2 linked regions of the Skermanella sp. TT6 genome follow. The protein of the gene in region 2 interacts with the protein of the main gene of each other region in a pairwise test. Links are inferred from orthologs where the notes say so. Each region holds a gene or a part of one and is shown on either strand. Other genes may lie near its edges.

Region 1 (5,562 bases), 2.6 Mb from region 2 along the record:
GCCCATCTAGGCTGAGGGTGGCAACGGCGTGCGCCGTCGGCCGATGGTTTCTTCAGGGAGGGCACGAGCGATGCTGATGATGGGGCGCCGCGGATTTCTTGCGGCTGCGGGGGCCGTCTCGATGGTCACGCTGGCGGGCGGAGCGGTGGGCCGGGCGTGGGCCCAGGCGCCGACGGGGCCGTTCAAGCTGGATCCGCTGGGCTATGCGCCGTCGGCGCTGGAGCCGCACATCGATGCGAAGACCATGGAGATCCACCATGGGCGCCATCACGCGGCCTATGTCAACAACCTGAACACGGCGGTGAAGGACCATTCCAGGGTCGCGGAGATGCCGCTCCAGAACATCCTGGCGAAGCTGGGCGAGATGCCCGAGGCGGTGCGGACGGCGATCCGGAACAATGGCGGCGGGCACGCCAACCACACCATGTTCTGGCAGATCATGGGGCCGGGCGGCGAAGCTCCGGAGGGCGAGCTGAAGGCGGCGATCGACCGCGACCTGGGCGGCCTGGAGTCCATGAAGGAGCTGTTCAACGGCGCCGGGGCGCGGGTGTTCGGGTCCGGCTGGGTGTTCGTGACGGTGGACCGCCAGGGCAAGCTGGCGCTGGACAGCCGGCCGAACCAGGACACGCCCCTGATGGACGGCAAGCGGGTGCTGATGGGCAACGACGTGTGGGAGCACGCCTATTACCTGACCTATCAGAACCGCCGGGCCGACTACCTGAAGGCGTGGTGGAACACGGTGAACTGGGCCAAGGTCGGCGAGCGCTACGCCGCCGCCAAGGCGGGAACGCTGACGATCTGAGGCGTCCGCCGCCGTCGTTTCCGGGGAGGGGCGGCGTCACGCCGCCCATGGTGCGCGGGACGCGCACCCTCCGGGCGTCAGGGTGAGGCCTTGGCGTGCGCGTCCAGGAACTTGCGGCAGGCGTCGAAGTCGGTGCTCACCTCCGGCGGCAGCGGGACGCCCTTGCGGGTGGCGAGGCTGTTGGCGAAGGCCAGCATCTTCTCGGTCGGCGGATTGCCGGACGGCTTGGGCGCGACCTTGCGCGGCGTGGCGGCCCGGCGGCGTTTCGGCGCCGCAGGAGCCTCGCCATCGGCAGGCGCCGCCGCGGACTTTCGCTTGCGTGCGGTTCCGGGTGCGGCGGCGCGGCGCCTGGACGGGGCCTTGCGGACGGGAGGGGCCGGGGCGCCCAGGTCCAGGGCGGTGCCCCGGCGGGACCGGAGGGCGCCGATCAGGCGTTCGGCCTCGGTCGCGATGCCGTCGATGACGTGGCGGAACTCGGCCCGGCCGGTCACGATCTCGTCCAGCCGCATCTCCCAGACGGCGGTGGTGCCGGGATCGACCAGCACGGGCGCGGAGGTCCGCAGCAGCTCGAACAGGTGGAGGCCGGCCGGCGTCGGCACCACCAGCTTGCCGTCGGTCGCCAGCATGTTCTGCCGCTTCAGCCCCTTGATCACCTCGGCGCGGGTCGCCGGCGTGCCGATGCCCTTGGCTTCCTTCAGCCGGTCGCGCAGCGCCGGGTCCTCGACGAAGCGCCAGGCGTTCTGCATGGCGTCGATCAGGGTGCCCTCGTTGTAGCGGGGCGGCGGCTGGGTCCGCTTGGCCTCCACCTTGGCGTCGGACAGGGTGGCGGGGTCGCCGTCATTGACGGAGGGAAGGGTCTGTTCGTTCTCGGGCTCGGCGGGGGCGCCCGGCTCGGTGCCGCCGAAGACCTGCTTCCAGCCCAGCCGGATCGGCACGCGGCCGATGGTGCGGAACTCCACCGGCTTGCCCGGCGGCATCGGCACCGGCATCGTGATGGTGGTCTGGCGGTACTCGTAGTCCGGCATCACGATCGCCAGGTAGGAGCGGCAGATCAGCGCGAACAGGCGCTTCTCGTCGTCGCTCAGCCGGGCCAGCCGGGGCTCCAGGTCGTTCAGGACGTTGACGTTGGGGACGATCGCGTGGTGCGACACGCCTTCCAGCGACTTGTCGTGGAAATGGCCGGACTTGCCCTTGCGGATCACCGGGCGCGAGATGTCCAGGTGGGCGAAGCCCCGCAGCGCGGTCAGCGCGCCGACGATCGCCGGAACGTCGGCGATCTGGTTCTCCGACAGGTAGCGGGCCTCGGCGCGGGGGTAGGTGATCAGCTTCTTGCCGTCGCCGTCGTAAAGCTCCTGGGCGACCGCCAGGGTCTTGTCGGCGTTCCAGCCCCAGCGCTGGCCGCAGGTCTTCTGGAGCGCGGGCAGGTCGAACAGGCGGGGGGGACCCTGCCGCTTCTCCTCCACCGTCACCGCCAGGGGGCCCCGGCAGCCTTCGGCGGCGGCGGCGATCGCCTCCGCCCGGGCGCGGTCCTTGATCCGGTCCTTGGGCGGCGGGGCGTGGCGCATCAGGAAGGTGCCGGCCTCCACCGTCGCGGTGGCCGTGACCTCGAAATAATCCTCCGGCTTGAAGTCCAGGATCTCCAGCTCGCGCAGGCAGACGATCGCCAGGGTCGGCGTCTTGACCCGGCCGATCCCGATGACGCCCTTGACGCCCGGGGCCAGCAGGGTCGTGGTTGCGGTGCGCGTCAGGGACAGGTTGAAGATCTGGTCGGCCTGCTGGCGCGCGACCGCCGCCTCGTAGACGGGCCGCAGCTCCGCGTTGGGCTTCAGCCGGTCGAAGGCGTCGCGGATCGTCTTTGGGTCCTGCGCGGTGAAGATGGCGCGCAGCACCGGCCCGCGGAACCCGACATGCTCCAGGATCTCCTGCCCGATCAGCTGGCCCTCGCGGTCGCAGTCGGTCGCCAGGATCACCCGGTCGCACGCCTTGAGGGCCGACGCGATGGCCTGGAACTTGGCCGGCTTGTTGCCGTTCGGGTCCGGCCGAGTCGGGTACAGCCCGTCGGGCTTGAGCAGGGCCGAGGACCAGCGCTTCCAGGCGGGATTGACCTCGTCCGGCTCGGCCAGCCGCAGCAGGTGCCCCTCCGCCGGCAGGATGCGGCCGAACCGGTCGCCCAGCGCGGCGCGCAGGTCTTTGGCCTGACTGGATTTTTCCGTGATGATGACGGTCGCCATGGGAAAGCACGCCGGGCTGTGATGACGGGGCGATAATAGGGCGTGCGAGCAAACAAAGCAAGAACATCGGCGGGCGGTTGCGACCCGCCGCGGTCCTGCTACACGTCATGATGGCGCTTCAGAATGGATTAACACATTTATTTATATTTCGACTGGTATCGCATATTCTTTCGGTTGCCATTTCCTGGGAGATACTCCGTGACGGACATATCGGTCAACAGATTAGCCCAACTGGCGGCCGCCAACGGCTCGCCCGAAGCGGAGTGGAGCGAGGTCACCCTGACACAGCGGATCGCCCTGGAATGCGACGCCATGGCCCGGCATGCGCTGAGCACCGGGCTGGCCATCCCGGAGCCGCTGATGCAGCGGCTGGACACGATCGAGACCGCAGCGACCGTGGGCGGCGTCCCGGCCGCGACGCTCGCCGCCCTGCACGCCCAACTGGCCAAGGTGGTGGCGCCGGCGTCGCCGCGGACGATCTACCTGCTCCAAATCGACCGGGCACGGAACAGCTTCATGTCGTGCCTCGGTCCCCTGCCGGCGATCCGGCGGCTGGTGGCCGGCACCGCGCTGTTCACCCTGATGTTCGTGCTGACCAGCCTGTCCGACGCGGTCAGCGTCAAGAACCTCGCCTCCGACATCTACTCGATGAGCGGATTGGACAGCCTTCTGGTCCTGGCCTTCCTGATGAGCGCCGCGGCCATGGGCGGCTGCTTCCATGCCCTGTTCACCGCCCATTCCTATATCGGGGCCGGCACCTATGACCCGCACTTCGAGTCGTCCTACTGGATCCGCATCGGGCTCGGCGTGATCGCCGGGCTCGTCCTGTCCCAGATGATCCCGATCGGGCCGGAGGTCGACCAGACGACCGGAGCGATCACCTCGGGCTCGGCGGCTGCCACTTTCAGCAAGCCGCTGCTGGCCCTGCTCGGCGGCTTCTCGGCGACGCTGGTCTACACGATCCTGCAGCGGCTGGTGGACACCGTCGAGTCCCTGTTCAGGCAGAAGGCCGACGCGGCGACGGCTCCCGTCCGCGGCACGGCACCGGCGGGTTCGGACATCGCCCCGGCGGCGCCTGCCCCGGCTCCGGCGGCGGACGGCGCCCCGGGCAACCTGGCGACCAGCGCCGCCGCGGTGGCGGCGGTCGCCGCCGCGACGACCGCCGCGGCCGCCGCCATGATGCCCGCCGCGGCGGAGCCAGAGGCGGCTTCTCCGGCGGACGCCCAAACGGCGGACGCCCAAACGGCGGACGCTCAGCCCCCGCAGCCGGCCGAGCCGTCCGCCGCTCCGGATGCCGCGGACGCGGAGCGGAAGTCGGCGTGACGGAAAGCGCCGGGTCTCAGGAGGTCCGGCGGGGCGCCTGGATCTCCTCGGCGCGATAGCCCTGGGCGTAGAGCAGCGCGGTCAGGTCGGAGCGCTCCACCCGCGCCCGCGCCTGGGCCGCCACCGCCGGCTTGGCGTGGAACGCGACGCCCAGCCCGGCGGCCTGGAGCATCGGCAGGTCGTTGGCGCCGTCGCCCACCGCGATGGATTCCCGGAGCGGGATCCGGTGGGCGCCGGCGACCCGGATCAGGGCGGCCACCTTGGCGTCCTTGTCCAGGATCGGCTCGACCGCCCGGCCGCTCAGCCGTCCGTCCGCGATCTCGAAATCGTTGGCCTGGTCCTCGTCGAACCCGACCTCGGCGCGCACCCGCTCGGTGAAGAACTTGAAGCCGCCGGACACCAGGGTACAGTAGGCGCCGTTCGCCTTCATGGTCGCGACCAGCGCCAGCGCGCCCGGCATCAGCTCGACCCGGCCGTAGACCTGCTCCAGCGCCTCCACCGGCAGGTCCTTGAGGAGCGCCACCCGCTCGCGCAGCGCGTCCTTGAAGTCGATCTCGCCGTTCATCGCGCGCCAGGTGATCCCGGCGATCAGGTCCTTGAGCCCGACCAGCTCGGCCAGCTCGTCCAGCATCTCCTGCCGGATGATGGTGGACTCCATGTCGGCGACCAGCAGCCGCTTGCGGCGGCCCTCGGCCGGCTGGGTGATCAGGTCCACCGGGCGCCCGGGCAAGGCGGTGTGGAGCGCCGCGTCGGCCTGGTCGCAGTTGAGCCCGTCGAACGGGATGTCGCAGGCGACGCCGGGAGCGAGCCAGTCCGGGGCGCCGGTTTCGGCCCCCAGGTCCTTCAGGGCGGCGCGCGCGGCGCCGACCGTGCTATCGTCCAGGTCGGCGGCGGCGGGATCGGCGATCAGGGTCAGGACATTGTTCATGGAAGCATCCGCGGGCGAGGGTCGGCCGCCTTTATGAAATGTCTCACCAAGCGTTGTCCATGCCCGATAAACCCGTAATCGTCGTCGGCGGACCTACCGCCAGCGGCAAATCCGCGCTGGCGCTCGATCTGGCCGAGGAATTCGGCGGTACCGTCGTCAATGCCGACAGCATGCAGATCTACGCCGAGCTGCCGGTCCTGACCGCCCGGCCGACCGCGGAGGACGAGGCGCGGGCGCCGCACCGGCTCTACGGCGCGCTGCCGGCGTCGGAGCGCTGC
Region 2 (7,501 bases):
CACCACACGCTGATCCATTCCGAGATCACGATACTCGGTTGGCGCGACTGGGCGCGGCGCCACCGCAAGGTGCGTCTCGACCTGGAGCGGGGTCCCCGGTTCGACCGCTCCTTCATGGCGATCAGCGCCGCCGTGGACGGGCTGGGCGTCTGCCTGGACAGCCTGTTGCTGGCCGAGCAGGAACTGCGGACCGGCAAGCTGGTCGTTCCCTTCGCCGGCGACGTCATGACGTTCCAGGGGCACGGTTTCGTGACCCTGCGCTCCAAGACGGACCTGCCGAAGGTCAAGAGCTTCCGGGAATGGCTCTTCGCCGAGCTCGCGGAAAGCCGGAAGTGGGCGGACCGGTTCATGGCGGACGGGATGTGCGCGCCCGCCCCACCGTCATGACCGAACGGCGGCGTCCGGCAGAACCGGCGCCGTCCAGGCGTGGAACGCCACCCGTGGAACACGCCGGCGGCTATCCCCCCAGCAGGTCTATGAAGACGAAATTCTTCGCCCGCCCATAGAGCGACCACGGAATGCGCCGCGGGTACCAGTCGTCGGGACGGGTCGCGCAGACGGGGTTTACCTTGACGCCGTAGCTCAATCCGGAACCGGAGACGATCTTGCCTCCCTCGATCCGCAGATCCGCGTTCACCAGGGCCTTCGGCGTCTCGATGACCGCCTCCGCCAGCTTCGACGTCATCTCCGACATTTCGGGCGCGCTGACCTCGGTCCGGATATCGCCTCCGGCGCGGGTCTTCAGGCTGTATTGGACGCTCGCTATCAGGACCGACTGCCCCTGGCAGACGAATTCCTTCTCGTCGAGCAGCCGGTCCACCCAGGCCTTGCAGCCGGGCTCGGCCGTCAGCTTGACGAAGATCTCCTCGTTCTTGTCAAGCGGGATCTCCAGCATGGCCACGTCGGACAACCTGTAAGTGACCGTCTCGACGATGTTCCGGCCCAGCCTGGCGTTCAGGAAATCGGCGACCTGCCCACCTGCCTTGTATTCGCCTTGCTGGAGCTCGTGGGCGATGGTTTCCTCGCTGGGAGATCGGACGAGCACTTTGCCGACGTCGGTCTCATCCGCCCGGCAGATGGTCCTGTAGAAGCGGCCGTCCCGAGTGACATGATAGACCGAGCCGGGCCCCACCAGCGTCGTCGGCGGAACGACGGGGTAGAAGCCAAGTTCCTGGATGGACTCCCGCATCGCGTTGGCCGGCCGGTTCTGCGCCGAAGCGACGAAGAACCCGACCGTCGGGACGCCGATGGCGATAACGGCCGCGACCAGCTTCAGCAGGGTCGATCGCGTCATCCCCATGGCGGCACCGGCCCCGTCACTGGCCACAGCAATAGTTCCCGCAGGGCCGATAGCCCTTCGGGCAGGCATGCGCGCTGTCAGACGCAATAGCCATGGCCAGAACTGTGAGGACGCAAAGAGAAAACAAGCGCATGGCCGACTCCATGAACACTGTCGTTTCGATCAGTGTAACGGAAGTGCAGTCCAGGAATATTCTATCTTCGGGTCATCGTACGGCCGTTCAGCCACGGCAGGGTGAGCATTGACCCATAGGGTGTCCTGCAACCTGCCAGTCCTTGAAGACTTGAAGATCACGGCGCGCTCGGGAGGCCGGCGCCAACCCTGGGCAGGCAGGCAGAGGAATCACTCCGGAGGCGGTCGTCCGGAAGCGGCGCCGTCGGGGTCCGTGCGCTGGTTGAGTTCCCGATCGACGACGGCCAGTAGTCCCGGAAGACTGTCCCGGACGGTGCGCCAGACAAAGGATTCAGCCACGTTGTCATATTCGTGCCGGTAGACGTTTCCACTGCCCATGATGGCCCGCCAGGGCAATTCCGGATGGCGGGCACGCAGCGGCTCTTCCAGGCGGCGGCTGGCTTCAGAGATGATTTCCAAGCAACGGGTGACGGCGTAGAAGGTGCGCCGGTCGTCGGCAAAGGCGTCGAACTCCATCCCGGCCACGAAGGAGCGTGCCAGCATGCCATTTTCGAGGATGTCCAGGAGGGCTTGGCGGGTTCGGTCAGAAGGCATAGAGCGCCTCGCGCTCAGCCCAAGGCCGAACGTGCGGCTTGAGCTTTGCGCGGTTGGCGACGTCGACCCGGACGGGGAACAGGCCCCCGATGAAGTCGGTCAACTCGACATACTCGAAGACGCCGATCGGTGCTTCGGGGTCGAGGTCGATCAGGAGGTCGATGTCGCTGGACGGTTTGGCTTCGCCGCGCACGACCGAGCCGAACAGGGCGGCATGGCGGATACCCCGGTGGCGGAGTTCCGGCTCATGGGCGCGCAGCGTGGCGATGACTTGTTCCCGATCCATGCCGCGAGTATAGGCGGTCTGCGGGGAAAATCCAACCGGCGGCCGATACTAGCCCCTGCCGCCGATCCGGTCCCGCCCGGACTTGCGCCGACTTGCCAGTGGCCGGGCGACTGCCGCCGGGGGACGCCCCTGCCCCGGAGAGGTGTCGGGGTGGCTACGTCACGGGCTTCACCCGCCGAGCGCGCTTCGCGGGAAGTTTGTGGAATGCTTCCGCCGTACGATCGCCAACCCCTTGGAATGGTTGGCGTCCCCTACGGGATTCGAACCCGTGTCGCCGCCGTGAAAGGGCGGTGTCCTAGGCCTCTAGACGAAGGGGACGAGGCGCTGAAGTGAGTGGATGGATAGCCGGGCGACGGGGGTAAATCAAGGCGGTTTTTGCTGGGGCGGCGAAGTTTCTGCGGGAAATATCTCCGCCCCGGCAAGGGTTCAGTTCCCTCCCCAGACCGGGGCCGCGTCCTCGATCATCAGCTGGACCTCGTTGCGGCCCTGCCAGTTGTCGGGGCGCAGGTGGCCGGCGACATGCAGCGGCGCGCCGCCGCTCTTCAGCAGGCCCTTGCCAAGGTCGCTGTCGAGCGCGCGGAACGCGATGGCCTTCAGGCGCTCTCCCCCTCCGCCGGTCAGGATGCAGCGGACATGGTTCTCGCCGACCACGCTGGCATGGGCGATCCGGGCGTCGGCCAGCGCGAAGCGGGGCTCGGAATTGCCGGTGCCGAAGGGACCCAACTTGGCGAGCGTGCCGACCAGGTCGGGCGTGGCCCCTCCCACCGACAGCACGCCGTCGAGTTCCAGCGTCGGGGCGAGCGGTCCGCCCTCCTGCTGGGCGGCGATGCGGTCGGACAGGAATCGCTTCAGCTCCGGAAGCCGCTCGGCCGCCGCGGTGAAACCGGCCGCCATCCGGTGGCCGCCGCCGGCGATCAGCAGGCCGGCATGGCGCGCGGCGATCACCGCCGCCCCCAGGTCGACCCCGCGGACCGACCGGCCGGACGCCTTGCCAATGCCCTTGTCCAGCGCCACGACGCAGGCCGCCCGGTTGTACCGCTCCTTCAGGCGGGCGGCGACGATGCCGATCACCCCGGGGTGCCAGCCCTCGCCGACCGCGAAGACCAGGCCGCCCAGGTCCTCCAGCGCCGCCTCGACCTGGACCATGGCTTCCTCGACCACGGTGGCCTCGATCGCGCGGCGCTCGGTGTTGTGCTGGTCGAGGATGCGCGCCAGCTCAGCGGCCTCGGCCGGATCGTCGGTCGAGAGCAGCCGGGCGCCCAGGTCGGACGCGCCCACCCGGCCGCCGGCGTTCACCCGCGGCCCCAGGATATAGCCGGCGTGCCAGGCGTCCGGCTTCTCCGCCAGCTTGCACAGGTCGGACAGCGCCGTGATGCCCGGATTGGCCCGCCGCGCCATCACCCTGAGCCCCTGGCTGACAAGGGCGCGGTTGAGGCCGACCAGCGGGACCACGTCGCACACCGTGCCCAGGGCCACGATGTCGAGCCAGCCCATCAGGTCCGGCTGCTTCCGGCCGTTCGACCACCAGCCGGCATCCCGCAGCACGCGGTTGACCGCCACGACCAGCAGGAAGGTGACGCCGACCGCGGCCAGGGTCTTGTGCGGCGAGTCCTCGTCCACCCGGTTGGGGTTCACCACCGCGACCGCCCGGGGCAGGCGCGGCTCCGCGGCGTGGTGGTCGACCACGACGACGTCGAGCCCGGCCCCGGCGGCGGCGGCCAGCGGATCGAAGGCGGTCACGCCGCAATCGACCGTGACAACCAGGCTGACGCCCGAGTCCTTCAGCCGGAGCAGGGCCGGCGCGTTGGGGCCGTAGCCTTCGGAGATCCGGTCCGGAATATAGACGGACAGCTCCGCCCCGGCCGCCCGGAAGAAACGGCGCAGCAGGGCCGAGGAGGTGGCGCCGTCCACGTCATAGTCGCCGAACACCGCCACCCGTTCGCCGGACCGGATCGCCCGCGCGATCCGGTCGGCCGCTGCGTCCATGTCCTTCAGGTCGCTGGGGTCGGGCAGCATCGCCTTGAGCGTCGGCGACAGGAAATTGTCCGCCGTCGGCAGGTCGACGCCGCGCGCCGAGAGCACGCGGCCGACCAGTTCCGGCAGGCCGTGGCTCTGGGCGAGCGCCAGGGCGGTCCGCTCGTCGGACGGCCGGGCGACCCAGCGCCGACCGCCCAGCGAGCGGGATACGTTCAGGAAGGCCTGTTGCGAACTCACTTATCCGAGGGACCGAACCCGGTCTTGCGGCGGAAATTGTGGTGCGCCTCGACGATCCGGACGGTGCCGCTCTTCGAGCGCATGACGATCGAGTGGGTCACGGCCCCGCCGGCGAAGCGGCGCACGCCCCGCAGCATGGTGCCGGTCGTGACGCCGGTGGCGGCGAACATCACGTTGCCGCTGGCGAGATCGTTCAGCTCGTACTTGCGGGTCAGGTCGGTGACGCCCCAGCGCGCCGCCCGGGCCTTTTCGTCGTCGTTGCGGAACAGCAGGCGGCCCTGGAACTGGCCGCCGATGCAGCGCAGGGCCGCCGCCGCCAGGACACCTTCCGGCGCGCCGCCGCTGCCCATGTACATGTCCACGCCGCTCTCCGGCTGGGAGGTCGCGATCACGCCGGAAACGTCGCCGTCGGAGATCAGCATGATCCGGGCGCCGGCCTCGCGGACCTTGGCGATCAGCTCCGAGTGGCGCGGCCGGTCCAGGATGCAGACCAGCAGCTCGGAGACCTCGGCCCCCTTGGCCTTCGCCAGGTTCTTCAGGTTGTTGGCGACCGTCTCGTCCAGGTCCACGACGTTCTCGGGCAGGTTGCCGCCGACCGCGATCTTGTCCATGTAGACGTCGGGCGCGTTCAGGAAGCCGCCCTCCTCCGCCATGGCGACCACGGCCAGCGCGTTCGGGCCGCCGGTCGCGGTGATGGTGGTGCCTTCCAGCGGGTCGAGGGCGATATCGACCTTGGGGCCGCCGGTGCCGACCTTCTCGCCGATATAGAGCATCGGCGCCTCGTCCCGCTCGCCCTCGCCGATCACGACGGTGCCGTCGATCGCCAGGCTGTTCAGCGCCTGGCGCATCGCGTCCACGGCCGCCTGGTCGGCCAGCTTCTCGTCGCCGCGGCCGATCAGCAGCGATGCCGACAGGGCGGCCGCCTCGGTGACGCGTACGACCTCGAGGGCCAGGTTGCGGTCCATCTGACGCGCTGCTTGCTCTACCATCGTTTTTCCCCCTGGGGTTCTTCCCCAATTTCCTCAACCGATTGAATTTCCGCCGGAGCCCTGTTTTCCGGGCCTCCGACCCGTCGGACGTGACTCAGAACTGCTCGATGCGAATCATCCGCGGCGCTTCCAGCACCGCTTCCAACCGCGACAGCGACTCCAGCGCCCGCTGCATGGACGCCTCGTCGGTATCGTGGGTAGTCAACACGACGGGAACCGCTTCGCCCGGCGCACGGCCGCGCTGCAGGAACGATTCCATGGAAACATTCTCGTCGCGCAGCGCCGCCGCCACCTCTGCTATCACGCCGGGGCGGTCGACCACCATGAGGCGCAGGTAGTACGCTCCTCGGCGTTCCTCGGGAGGGGCGGCGCGGACGCTTTCAAGCCGTCCGGACGGGACGCCGAACGCCGGGGAGATCCTGCCCCGCGCGACGTCCACGAGGTCGGCGACCACGGCGGACGCGGTCGGTCCGGCCCCGGCGCCGCGGCCGACGAAGGTGACCTTCTCGACGAAGTCGCCGTCGGCGACCACGGCGTTGAACACCCCGTCGACCGACGCGATCGGCGAATCGATCGGCACCATGGCCGGATGGACCCGCTGCTCGACATTGCCGTTGTAGCGCCGGGCGATGCCCAGCAGCTTGATCCGGTATCCCAGTTCCCGGGCATAGTCGATGTCCAGCGCGGAGATGTGCCGGATGCCTTCGATATGGACGGACCCGAAGTCCACCGCGCAGCCGAACGCGACGGAGGTCAGGATCGCCAGCTTGTGGGCGGCGTCCACGCCGTCGATGTCGAAGCTGGGGTCCGCCTCGGCGTATCCCAGCTTCTGCGCCTCGGCGAGGACGTCGCCGAACTCGCGCCCGGTCTCCCGCATCTCGGTCAGGATGTAGTTGCAGGTGCCGTTCAGGATGCCGTGGACTTCCTTGATCCCGTTGGCCGCCAGCCCCTCGCGCAGGCCCTTGATCACCGGGATGCCGCCGGCCACCGCCGCCTCGAAGGCCAGGACGGCGCCGTGCTCCTCGGCCAGCCGGGCGAGGCCGGTGCCGTGGACCGCCAGCAGCGCCTTGTTGGCGGTTACGACATGCTTGCCGCGGGACAGCGCGGTCTCGCACAGTTCGCGGGCGATGCCCTCGGACCCGCCGATCAGCTCGACCACGACGTCGACGTCGGGGTCGGCCGCCAGCGCTGTCGCGTCCTCGTACCAGCGGGCGCCGCTGAGATCCACGCCGCGGTCGCGGCCGCGGGTCCGCGCGCTGACCGCGGTGACGATCATCCGCCGGCCGCTCCGCCCGGCCAGCAGGTCGGCATGCTGGTCCAGCAGCTTCAGGACGCCGCCGCCGACGGTGCCCAGGCCGGCGACCCCGATCTTCAGCGGGGCCGTCACGACGCGGCCCGCTGCTTGGCGCCGGCGGGAACCGGGGTTCGGCGGACGGTACCCTGCGGCGCGATGCCCGCCTCCTGGAAGAACAGCCGGATGTTGCGGCAGGCCTGCCGGATCCGATGCTGGTTCTCGACCAGCGCCAGGCGGACATGGCCGTCGCCGTACTCGCCGAAGCCGATGCCGGGCGCCACCGCGACCTTAGCCTCCTGGAGCAGCAGCTTGCTGAACTCCAGGCTGCCGAGATGGGCGAACTGGGCCGGGATGGGCGCCCAGGCGAACATGCTGGCCGGCGGGCTGGGCACCTGCCATCCCGCCGCGGCCAGCCCCTCGATCAGGACGTCGCGGCGCGCCTTGTAGATCGCCCGAGCCTCGGCGACGCAGTCCTGCGGGCCGTTGAGCGCGGCGGCGGCCGCCACCTGGATCGGGGTGAAGGCGCCGTAGTCCAGGTAGGACTTGATGCGTGCCAGTGCCGTGATCAGCTTCTTGTTGCCGGTCGCGAAGCCGATGCGCCAGCCGGGCATTGAATAGGTCTTGCTCATCGACGTGAACTCGACCGCGATCTCGCGCGCTTCCGGGATCTCCAGGATCGACGGCGGCGGCAC

What was found. The genes of interacting proteins can lie anywhere in the genome.
Region 1: the proteins of recJ (region 2) and IGS68_RS03875 interact in binary tests that used the Escherichia coli proteins (3 or more experiments, as listed by UniProt). The link is inferred for Skermanella sp. TT6 from one-to-one orthologs.

Annotation. Positions count from the first base shown.
Region 1 is NZ_CP067420.1:828,906-834,467, forward strand. The notes cover bases 457-3,392. They hold IGS68_RS03875 (DNA topoisomerase), read right to left. Parts: upstream 3,034-3,392; coding sequence 880-3,033; downstream 457-879. Other genes in these bases: IGS68_RS03870 (superoxide dismutase), read left to right, coding at 457-802; IGS68_RS03880 (hypothetical protein), read left to right, coding at 3,232-3,392. Also shown: more of IGS68_RS03870, read left to right, coding at 71-456; more of IGS68_RS03880, read left to right, coding at 3,393-4,356; phosphoserine phosphatase SerB, read right to left, coding at 4,373-5,284; tRNA (adenosine(37)-N6)-dimethylallyltransferase MiaA, read left to right, coding at 5,344-5,562.
Region 2 is NZ_CP067420.1:3,392,559-3,400,059, forward strand. Bases 2,133-5,132 are described here. They hold recJ (single-stranded-DNA-specific exonuclease RecJ), read right to left. Parts: upstream 4,527-5,132; coding sequence 2,739-4,526; downstream 2,133-2,738. Other genes in these bases: IGS68_RS16060 (nucleotidyltransferase family protein), read right to left, coding at 2,133-2,312; glpX (class II fructose-bisphosphatase), read right to left, coding at 4,523-5,132. In the rest of the region: transcriptional regulator GcvA, read left to right, coding at 1-387; IGS68_RS16050 (hypothetical protein), read right to left, coding at 458-1,327; IGS68_RS16055 (HepT-like ribonuclease domain-containing protein), read right to left, coding at 1,643-1,975; more of IGS68_RS16060, read right to left, coding at 2,016-2,132; more of glpX, read right to left, coding at 5,133-5,491; IGS68_RS16080 (homoserine dehydrogenase), read right to left, coding at 5,610-6,902; IGS68_RS16085 (LL-diaminopimelate aminotransferase), read right to left, coding at 6,899-7,501. UniProt on the Escherichia coli protein: Single-stranded-DNA-specific exonuclease.